DNA from 2 places in the Vogesella sp. AC12 genome. Region 2 is predicted to be linked to the other one. Evidence: predicted binding sites of a transcription regulator. Region 2 holds the regulator's gene; the other holds the start of a gene.

Region 1 (5,602 bases), 110 kb from region 2:
TGCGGATCAGCTCGCCGGCGTCCTCCACCGCCAGCTGCGCGATGTGCGCCGGGTTCACCCCCTGCGTGGACTTCACGTACTCCAGCAAGGCGCCGGCGGCGCCGACCGCCACTGGCAGGGTGTCGGCGCCGAAGCCGGCCAGGTCGCGGGTGCCGAAGTGGCGGGTCAGTGCCAGCTGCGACGATTCGGCGTCGAACTGCCACGGCGGCAGCTTCTTTTTCGGCATCGCGATGCTGTCGAACACCGCGAGGCCGGTGTCGTCGGGGATCACCAGCTCGGCCGGCTTCAGCCGCTCCAGCTCGCTGTGCAGCTCCTCGACGCCGGTCTGCATCACCTTGAAGTCGCCGCTGGCCAGCGACAGCCAGGCCAGGCCCAGCACGCCCTTGTGCAGGTTGATGGCCAGCACCAGGTTGTCGCGCTTGTCATCCAAGAGCGCGGCGTCGGTGAGGGTGCCGGGGGTGACGATGCGCACCACCTTGCGCTCCACCGGGCCCTTGCTGGTCGCCGGGTCGCCGATCTGCTCGGCGATGGCCACCGACTCGCCCATCTTCACCAGTCGCGCGAGATAGCCCTCGGCGGCGTGATAGGGGATGCCGGCCATGCGGATCGGGTTGCCGCCGCTGGCGCCGCGCGCGGTGAGGGTGATGTCCAGCAGCCGCGACGCCTTCTCGGCGTCGTCGTAGAACAGCTCGTAGAAGTCGCCCATGCGGTAGAACAGCAGCTTGTCGGCGTGTTCGCGTTTCAGGGCGAGATACTGCTGCATCATCGGCGTGTGCTGGGGTGTGGTCATCAGGCTGTCCGTCGGAGGTAAAAGGTTGGCCGCAATAGGCAACGCCCCGACAGGCGGGGCGCGGCAAGCTATTTTACGGGATGTGACCGGTGCCGTCACGGCGGGTCGGCGCTGAGCGCGACGGCGCGGTGGCGACCGGCGGCCTTGGCCGCGTACAGCGCGCTGTCGGCGCGGGCGAGCAGGGTGCGGCTGTCGTCGTCGGCCTGCAGGCAGGCGACGCCGATGGAGCTGGTGATGGCGAGGATGTGGTGTCCGCTCTGGATGCGGAGCTCGCTGATGTCGTCGATGATGCGCTCGGCCAGGTCCAGCGCCTCGTGCAGCCCCAGTCCCGGCAGCAGCAGGCAGAATTCCTCGCCGCCGATGCGGCCGGCGACATCGCTCTCACGCAGCACTTCTTCCAGCGCGTCGCCCAGCGCGGCCAGCACCAGATCGCCGGCGTGGTGGCCGTAGCGGTCGTTGATCTGCTTGAAGTGGTCGAGGTCCAGCATCAGTACCGACAGCGGCGCGTGCTGAACCTGCGCCAGCTGCAGCTGGGTTTCCAGCCGCGCCAGCAGTGTCGGGCGGTTGAACAGCCCGGTCAGCGCGTCGATGGTGGCCTGCTGCTCCAGGATGCGCTGCAGCGCCTTGCGCTGGCTGATGTCGCGCGCCGAGCCCCAGATCACCGGCTGGCCGTCCAGCATCAGGCGGCGGGCGCTGACCTCGACATCGAGCAGCGCGCCGTGCTTGGTGCGGTTGACGCTTTCGAAGGTCTCGCCGTCCTCGCCGGTGGCGGCCAGCCGCTGGCGGATGCTCTGCGGCGTGCTGCCGGGCACCACCTGCCACAGGTGCATGTGCAGCAGCTCGTCCAGGCTGTAGCCCAGCATCTGGCACAGGCTGTCGCTGGCCTCCAGGAAGCGGCCGTTCATGTCGATGATGGACAGGCCGTCGGCGGCGTTCTGCAGGATGGCGCGGTACCACTGGCTGCGGCTGTCCAGCTGGCGGTGGATGGTCTGGTTTTCCAGCAGCAGCGCCAGCAGGCGCGCGGTGTCCTCGAGGATGGTGATCGCCTGCGGCGTCGGCGCCGACGGCGTGCGGTGGTAGACGGCGAAGGTGCCGTGCACGGTGCCCTTGCTGTCGATCAGCGGCTCGGACCAGCAACTGCCCAGTTCGAAGCGCGCCGCCAGCTCGCGGTACGGCGCCCAGTTCGGGTGCAGTTGCAGGTTTTCCGCCACCACCCGTTTCGCGTGCCACACCGCGGCGCCGCAGCTGCCGACCATCGGGCCGGGGGCGAGGCCGACCAGGCGTTGCTGGTAGGCGCTGGGCAGCGACGGCCCGGCCACCGGCTGCAGGCGGCCGCGCGAATCCAGCAGCAGGATGGAGCAGCGCCATTCCGGCAGCGCCAGCTCGATCTGCTGCACCACGGTGCGCAGCAGGGCGTCCAGCGGCGTGCCCTGCGCGTTCTGGCGCAGGATGTCGCTGTGCAGCAGCTGCCAGTGCTGGCGCCTGGCCAGCTTTTCGCGTTGTTGCAGCTGTTCCAGCTCGGCGCCGGCGCGTTCGATGAAGGGCTGCAGCAGCACCGGCAGTTCCGGCGCGAAGAAGTCGGGGCGCGGGTCCAGCAGCGCCAAGTGGCCCAGGCAATGCGCGTCGCCGTCCAGCAGTGGCCAGGCGAGACAGCTCTGCCACGCCTGCTGGCCGGCGTCTGGCAGGCACTGCCGCAGGCCGCGGCCGAGCAGCAGCGGTTGCCGGTTGTCGAACTGGCAGTTGCAGGGCAGCGCGTGCGGTGTGCCGGCGGCGTCGTTGGCAAACAGCACCTGCAGCTGGCGGTGCGGGCCGCTGCTGCGCTGCGACAGCAGCACGCGCTCGGCCCCGGTCAGGCAGGCGAGCTGGCTGACCAGTTGTTGCAGGTACTTTTTGCCGATGCAGCTGGCGCTGTGCAGCAACAGGGCATCGCGGATGCGTTGGGGATCGGGCATGGCTGGCGCGCTCGGTGCGTATCCGTTTCAGTATGCAACTTAGTTCCGGCTTGCGGAAGCAATGAATGGTGGCCGTCACGGCACGGGGCTGGCGTGTGGTTTGACAAGCATTATTTCCAGCGTCTATGATCCATATCAAACTTTCAGAAATTACTGAAAATTGGAAAACGACATGAACCTGCCACCCCTGATTCAATCCTTCGTACTGCATTTCGGCGAAATGGGCAGCCATTGGGGCATCAACCGCACCGTGGGCCAGATCTACGCCTTGCTGTACGTCTCCGACAAACCACTCAACGCCGACGACATCGTCGAGGCCATCGGCTGTTCGCGCTCCAATACCAGCATGGCGCTGAAGGAGCTGCAGGCGTGGCGGCTGGTCAAGCTGCAGCACCTGCCCGGCGACCGTCGCGAATACTTCTCCACCCCGGACGACGTGTGGGCGATCTTCAAGACCCTGGCCGAGGAGCGGCAGAAGCGCGAGGTGGAGCCGACGCTGACCATGCTGCGCGGCGCGATCATGGAAACGCCGTCCGGCGACGCCGAGCGCCACGCACAGGCACGCATGAACGAGATGTACCAGCTGATCGAACTGGTGACCAAGTGGTTCGCCGACATCCGCGACATGGACGTGGACACGCTGCAGAAGCTGATGAAGCTGGGCAGCCAGGTGCAGAAGGTGTTGCAGTTCACGCAGAGCATCGGCCGTCTCACCGGCCGCGACAGCAACCGTAACGCCGACGCGGAGGCCTGAACATGGACAGCTTCGATCCGCTGACGCTGGCGCGCATCCAGTTTGCGGCCAACATCAGTTTCCACATCCTGTTTCCCACCATCAGCATCGCCATGGGCTGGGTGCTGCTGTACTTCAAGACCCGCTTTGACCGCAGCGGCGACCAAGCGTGGCTGGACGCCTACGGCTTCTGGGTGAAGATCTTTGCGCTCACCTTCGCGCTGGGGGTGGTGTCCGGCATCACCATGAGCTTCCAGTTCGGCACCAACTGGCCGGGCTACATGCAGAAGGTCGGCAACGTCGCCGGGCCGCTGCTGGCCTACGAGGTGCTGACCGCGTTTTTCCTGGAGGCGACCTTCCTCGGCATCATGCTGTTCGGCCGCTCGCGGGTGAGCAACCGCGTGCACACGCTGGCCACCTTCCTGGTGGCGTTCGGCACCACGGTGTCGGCGTTCTGGATCATCGCGCTGAACTCGTGGATGCAGACGCCGGCCGGGGTGGAGGTAATTGCCGGCAAGGTGCACGTAGAGAGCTGGCTGGCGGTGATCTTCAACCCGTCGATGCCGTACCGGCTGACGCACATGCTGCTGGCCTCCGGCCTGACGGTGGCCTTTCTGGTGGCCGGGGTGTCGGCCTACCGCTGGCTGCGCGGCGACCGTGCCGCCGGCGTGCGCCACGCGCTGAAGACCGGCGTCACCCTGGCCGCCGTGCTGATCCCGCTGCAGATCCTGGTCGGCGACGCGCACGGGCTGAACACCTTCCACCACCAGCCGGCCAAGCTGGCAGCGATCGAGGGCGTGTGGCATACCGAGCGCGGTGCGCCGCTGCTGCTGTTCGCACTGCCGGACGAGGCGACACAGTCCAACCGCTACGCGTTGGGTATTCCCAAGCTGGCGAGCCTGATCATCACCCACCAGCCGGACGGCGAGATTCGCGGCCTGAACGAGTTTGCCGGCGCGCATCCGCCGGTGGCCAAGGTGTTCTGGAGCTTCCGCGTGATGGTGGCGGTGGGGGTGGCGATGCTGCTGGCCTGCTGGCTGGCGGCGTGGCAGCTGCGCCGCCGCGGCGAGCCGGCGCCATGGCTGGCACGCGTGCTGGTGGCGATGACCTTCTCCGGCTGGCTGGCGACGCTGGCCGGCTGGTACGTGACCGAGATCGGCCGCCAACCGTGGCTGGTGACCGGCATCCTGCGCACCGCCGATGCCGCCTCAGCGGTGGGCGGCGGCATGATCCTGTCCACCTTGCTGATGTACCTAGCGCTGTACGCGGTGCTGCTGGTCAGCTACGTGTCGGTGGTGTTCTATCTGGCGAAGAAGGCCGGTCAGCCGGTTGCGGCCAACCTTGAAGGAGTCTCGGCATGAATGCGGAACTGTGGTTGCCGGTGATTTTCGCCGGCCTGATGGCCATCTCCTTGCTGGCCTACGTGATCCTCGACGGCTACGACCTGGGTGTCGGCGTGTTGCTGCCGTTGGGCAGCGACAGCCAGCGCGACACCATGATCGCCAGCATCGGCCCGTTCTGGGACGCCAATGAAACCTGGCTGGTGCTGGGCGTCGGCCTGCTGCTGGTGGCGTTCCCGATGGCGCACGGCATCATCCTTGGCGAGCTGTACCTGCCGGTGGCGCTGATGCTGCTGGGCTTGATCCTGCGTGGCGTGGCGTTCGACTTTCGCGTCAAGGCGCAGGCGCAGCACCAGCCGGCGTGGAACGCCGCCTTTGCTGTCGGCTCGCTGCTGGCGACGCTCAGCCAGGGCGTGATGCTGGGGCGCTACCTCACCGGCTTCGCCCCCGGTGCGGCGGCGTGGGGTTTCGCGCTGCTGGCCGGGGCCGGGCTGACTGCCGCCTACGTGCTGCTCGGCGCCGGCTGGCTGATCATGAAAACCGAGGGCGAACTGCAGCAGCGCGCCACGCGCTGGGCGCAGCGCGCGCTGCTGGGCACCGGCGTCGCGGTCGCAGCGGTGTCGATCGCCACGCCGCTGGCAAGCGCACGCATCGCCGCCAAGTGGTTCACGCTGCCGGATGTGCTGCTGTTGTTGCCGTTGCCGCTGGTCACGCTGGCGCTGTTCGTGCTGCTGGCCGTCAGCCTGCCAAGGTTGGCCGCAAGGCAGGCGGCTGGGCGCGACAGCTT
Region 2 (5,602 bases):
CGGCTGGGTGCCAGCGGTGCACAGGGCCGGGGGCTGAGCCTGTGGCCGGCGCTGCTGCTGATGCTGCTGGCCGCACTGTGGCTGAGCTCGGTGGCGATCACCGCGGTGGGGCTGATCGGCTTCATCGGTCTGTTGACGCCCAACTTCGCCCGCCTGCTGGGCGCGCGCGGCGCACGCGACGAGCTGGCCTACAGTGCGCTGCTGGGCGCGCTGCTGCTGCTGGCGACCGACGCGGTGGCGCTGCTGGCCAGCGGCTGGTCGGCCGATCTGGTGCCCAGCGGTGCGGCGGCGGCACTGATTGGCGCGCCGGCGCTGCTGTGGTTTACCCGCCGCCAGTTGCCGGGCGGCAGCCAGCAGAGTCTGGCGCTGACACCGGCGGCGCGCCCGTTGCGTCCGTGGGGCTGGGCGCTGCTGCTGAGCGGCCTGCTGGCGCTGGCCGTGCTGAGCCTGACGCTGGCGCCGGGCGCGCACGGCTGGCAGCTGGCGTGGCCGGACGCGCTGATCTGGTCGTTCCGCTGGCCGCGCACGCTCACCGCGGTGGCCGCCGGTGCCGGGCTGGCCGTCGCCGGCGTGGTGTTGCAGCGGCTGCTGCGCAACCCGCTGGCCAGCCCGGACATCCTGGGGCTGTCGGCCGGCGCCACGCTGGCATTGCTGGCGGCCAGCCTGTGGCTGGGGCGGCCGCTGCAGCAGGGCGGGCCGCTGATGGCCTTTGGCGGCAGCCTGGCGGTGCTGGGCCTGCTGCTGTGGCTGGGGCGGCGTCAGCAGTACGCGCCGGGGATGATGGCGCTGGTCGGCATCTCGCTGGCGGCCTTGCTGGAGGCGGTGCTGCAGTTCGCGCTGGCGCGCGGCACGGCGGATAGCTTCGCCATCCTCGGCTGGCTGGCCGGCTCCACCTATCGCGTATCGGGAGAGCAGGCGCTGCTGCTCAGCGGCGGCGTGCTGCTGCTGGGCGCGCTGGCGCTGTGCGGCCAACGTGCGCTGACGCTATTGAGCATTGGCGACGGTGTGGCGCAAGGGCGCGGCCTGCACTTGGCACGCAGCCGGCTGACGTGGCTGACACTGGTGGCGCTGCTGACCGCGCTGGTCACCAGCGTGCTGGGGCCGGTTGGCTTTCTCGGCCTGCTGGCACCGCATATCGCCGCCATGCTCGGCGCGCGCCGCGTGCTGCAGCAGCTGCTGCTGGCGGCGCTGCTGGGCAGCGTGCTGCTGCTGGTGGCGGACTGGCTGGGGCGGGTGCTGATCTTCCCGCTGCAGGTGCCGGTCGGCATCCTGGCCTCGGTGCTGTGCGGGGCGTATTTCATCTTGTTGTTGCTGGCGCAGCGTTTGCGCCGGGGGAGGGCGTAATGGCGCGGGCAGTCTGGACAACGTTGGCCGCAGCGTTGCTGCTGTGGTCTGGACTGGCGGCGGCGCTGACCGTGCGCGACAGCGACGGCGTGCATCATTTTGCACGCTCGCCGCAGCGGGTGGTGGCGCTGAGCTGGGAGGCCGCCGAACAGTTGCTGGAGTTGGGCATTACGCCGTTGGCGGTAGCCGATGCCGACGACTATCGCAAGTGGGTGGTGCGGCCAACCTTGCCATCTACCACGCTGCCGGCCGGCGGTCGGCTGGAGCCCAACCTGGAGCTGCTGGCCAGCCTGAAGCCGGACCTGATCATCATCAGCCCCAGCCTACTGGACATGCGGCCGCAACTGGCGCGCATCGCCCCGGTGCTGTACTTCGACGCCTACCGTCACGATCACGACAACGCGCAGGTGGCGCGTGACATCTACCTGCAGCTGGCCGGGCTGTTCGGGCGCACGGCGCTGGCCGAGCGGCGGCTGACCGGCATGGAGCAGGGCTTTGCCCGCCTGCGCGGCCGGCTGCAGCAGCGCTTCGGCACGCAGCTGCCGCGGGTGGACGTGATCCGTTTTGCCAGCCCGGCGGTGGTGTACGTGTACGGCAGCAACTCGATGCCGCTGCACGCGCTGCAGCGGCTGGGCATCGCCGGCACGCCGCAGCCGGCGGCGTCGATCTGGGGGGTGACGCAGCAGCAGGTGGTGCAGCTGGGGCAGCTGCGCGACAGCGTGGTGCTGTACCAGCAGCCGTTCGAGCAGGCCGGCAAGCTGTTCGGCACCCCGTTGTGGCGGGCGATGCCTTTCGTGCAGCGCGGCCGCTTCGGCGCGGTGCGCGCCACCTGGAGCTACGGCGGCATCTTCTCGCTGTACTACCTGGCCGAGGCGATGAGCGACGCGCTGCTGCGGCTGCCGCATGGTGCGCGCTAGCCGGCGGTGACAAGCAAAAAGCCCGGAGCAAGTCCGGGCTTTTTTATTGGGTCACGCGGCGGGCTTAGCCGGCGCTGTTGGCCTGCGAGCAGCCGGCCACCAGGGCCTTCAGCTCTTCCGGGCGGACCAGCTGGATGTGCTTGTGATCGACCAGGATCCAGCCCTGCTGCTGGAATTTCGACAGCGTGCGGCTGACGGTTTCCAGTTTCAGGCCGAGGAAGCTGCCGATTTCCTCGCGGCTCATGCGCAGGATGAAATCGTTGGCGGCAAAGCCGCGGCTGGCCAGGCGCTGCGACAGGTTGAGCAGGAAGGCGGCGAGGCGTTCTTCCGCCTTCATATTGCCCAGCAGCAGCATCACCGACTGGTCGCGCACGATTTCGCGGCTCATCAGGCGGAAGAAGTGGTGTTGCAGGCTGGGGATGTCGCGTCCCAGGCTTTCCATGCGGCTGAACGGCAGCTCGCACACCTCGCTGTCCTCCAGCGCGATGGCGTCGCAACCGTGGGTGTTGGAGGAAATGCCGTCCAGCCCCATCAGCTCGCCGGACATGTGGAAACCGGTAACCTGTTCGCGGCCGTCCTGGCTGGAAACGCAGGTCTTGAAATAGCCGGTGCGCACCGCGTATAAAGAACGGAAACCTTCTCCGCTGCGGAACAGGTATTCACCGCGCTTGAAACGGCGGCTCTGACGGATAACGGCATCCAGCTGGGCCATCTCGTCACGGTTTAGCCCCACCGGCAGGCACAATTCACGCAGGCTGCAGTTGGAACAAGTGACTTTCAGCGAATGCAGGGGGGAGGACAGATCGTTCATACCGAGAGTCGATTTCCAGGGACAGATGAGCTTGCTTGATGAGCGTCAATGCAGATCAAGGCGTAATTGCGCAAATTTACCAGTCCCCCACCAGATTTCCAATCAAAATATATGATGGCTGCTCATTCTGCATTTATCCCGACCCAATGTGTTTTCGACCGGACCCTGATCGAAACACTGGAAGGGTCCGGTCCGCGTTACACCTCCTATCCGACTGCCGACCGTTTTCACGCCGGTTTCGGGGTGAATGATTATGAACATTGCCTGGCGCAGCGCGCCATTGGGGCAAACCATCGCGGCATTTCGCTGTACGTGCACATCCCGTTCTGCAACACCATCTGCTACTACTGCGGCTGCAACAAGATCATCACCAAGGACAAGAGCCGTGCCGACGCCTACCTCGACTACCTGGAAAAGGAAATCGCGCTGGTGGCGGAAAAACTCGGCTGTCGCGAGAAGGTGATCCAGCTGCATTTCGGCGGCGGCACACCGACCTTCCTGTCCGATGCGCAGCTGGACCGGGTGATGGGCGTCATCAACCGCTACTTCGAGCTGCTGCCGGAAGGCGAGTTCTCGATCGAGATCGACCCGCGCAAGGTTGGCCGCGACACCGTGCTGCACCTGGGCCGTCTCGGTTTCAACCGCATGAGCGTCGGCATCCAGGATTTCGATCCGGCGGTGCAGCAGGCGGTGAACCGCATCCAGAGCGAGGCGGAAACCCGGCTGGTGATCGACGCCGCGCGCGAGGCCGGCTTCAAGTCGGTGAGCGTGGACCTGATCTACGGCCTGCCGCTGCAGAGCGCGCACTCGCTGGAAAGCACCGTCAACAAGGTGATCGCGATGTCGCCGGACCGTATCGCGCTGTACAACTACGCGCACCTGCCGACCGTGTTCAAGCCGCAGCGCCGCATCAACGAGGCCGATCTGCCGTCCAGCGCCACCAAGCTCGACATCCTGCAGAACTCGGTACAGCAGCTGAGCGACGCCGGTTACGTGTTCATCGGCATGGACCACTTCGCCAAGCCCGGTGACGAGCTGACGCGCGCGCTGGAGCAGGGCCGCCTGCAGCGCAACTTCCAGGGCTACTCCACCCACGCCGATTGCGACATGATCGGCTTCGGCGTGTCGTCGATCGGCAAGGTCGGCCCCTGTTACTCGCAGAATGAAAAAGACATCGACGCCTACTACGCTGCGCTGGACGCCGGCCACCTGCCGGTGATGCGCGGCATGACGCTGACTCAGGACGACATCCTGCGCCGCAGCGTGATCCAGGCGCTAATGTGCCGCTTCTCGCTGTCGGTGGAGGCGATCGAGCAGACCTTCGCCATCAATTTTGCCGACTACTTCGCCGACGAACTGCCGAAGATCCGCGAGTTCCAGCAGATGGGGCTGCTGCACTTCGACGGCGACTTCCTGATGGTGGAGCCGAAGGGCCGCTTCCTGATCCGCAATATCGCGATGGCGTTCGACCGCCACCTGCGCGAGCGCGAAACCGGCGCGCGCTATTCGAAAACCATCTGACGCGCGCCGCACGGGCGGCGGGACGACAGGCACACAAGGTTGGCCGCAGCGATGCGGCCAACCTTTTTTTATGCCGGCGGCGGCGCGGGCGCTAGAGCCTGTCATCCATTTGAGCCGGATGGGGGCAGGGAAGTGCGCCTGGCTTGTTTTTCAAGACTTGGCGGCGTGTTGATCATGCTCTGGGTTGGCTTGTTGTGCCTGGTTGCCGGTTCCGAACGTCAGCGTTCCGATGCCCGAGGCTGAGAACGAGAGTAGCGCCTTGCTGCCAAGGGGAATCTGCCAGGCATTGGGTGGCGTGGGCGTCACCGGACTACCTATCGGCATTGCCATATCCAGGCGAAACACCTGATAGGCGCTGGCTTCCAGCAACACGCTGCTATTGGGGGCCACCGTTACACTACAGCCCCAGTCTATTTCTTCCAACCCCATCCCCAAGCCAATACAGACGCGATATTCTTTATTGTCATAGGGCGGTATTCGCCAGCCACTCTCGTCGTGTGTCAGGGTAATTTCATTATTAAACCGCATCGAGAATTGATCTGCATTGGCGCTGAATGGATAAGCAAGCTGATTCGGGCTGATTTCTCCCGCGGCCAGCACCGAGGCAACCCAGGATAGTGGCAATTGATTGCTAAAATCGATAATTACCTTGGTATGTACAGACTGAATTCCAGCGAGAATATAATCGGCCGTCGGAGAGCTGGTGGCATAAAAAGTCAAACCAAGTTTTATATTAAGGTCACTAACGGAAGTAATCGTGATGGCTGTATCTGGCGTAGACGTCAGTAATGCCCCCGCACTTTTTATGGGAGGAAAGAGAATTGTATTGTCAGCGGATTCCATGCGGGATATTGCTTTCAATAACAGGACACAAACGTTTAACCGGTAAACGCTTGTGTCCCGAGTCAAGTAATGAACGGATTACTTGTGGAATTCCAGTGGTGCGCCGGGCTGGAACAAGTCCTGCACGGCCTTGGCGGAGCGATCGCCGGCGTAATCAAATTCGCAC

Evidence for each region. Region 2 encodes FNR, which switches genes on or off when oxygen is low (the NO sensors DNR and NnrR bind a similar motif). Its sites were predicted from a motif close to TTGATNNNNATCAA; they were not measured.
Region 1: the regulator FNR is predicted to act here: its motif matches at 2,868-2,881, upstream of NOM55_RS04660 (GbsR/MarR family transcriptional regulator).

What each region holds. Positions count from the first base shown of each region.
Region 1 covers NZ_JANFNU010000002.1:179,261-184,862, forward strand. Annotated here, with positions in the region: gene mutS (DNA mismatch repair protein MutS) at 1-790, opposite strand, end outside; gene NOM55_RS04655 (diguanylate cyclase) at 886-2,742, opposite strand; gene NOM55_RS04660 (GbsR/MarR family transcriptional regulator) at 2,915-3,496, shown strand; gene NOM55_RS04665 (cytochrome ubiquinol oxidase subunit I) at 3,499-4,836, shown strand; gene NOM55_RS04670 (cytochrome d ubiquinol oxidase subunit II) at 4,833-5,602, shown strand, end outside.
Region 2 covers NZ_JANFNU010000002.1:288,798-294,399, forward strand. Annotated here, with positions in the region: gene fhuB (Fe(3+)-hydroxamate ABC transporter permease FhuB) at 1-1,344, shown strand, start outside; gene NOM55_RS05205 (iron-siderophore ABC transporter substrate-binding protein) at 1,344-2,261, shown strand; gene fnr (fumarate/nitrate reduction transcriptional regulator Fnr) at 2,326-3,072, opposite strand; gene hemN (oxygen-independent coproporphyrinogen III oxidase) at 3,184-4,593, shown strand; gene NOM55_RS05220 (hypothetical protein) at 4,744-5,436, opposite strand; gene NOM55_RS05225 (hypothetical protein) at 5,515-5,602, opposite strand, start outside.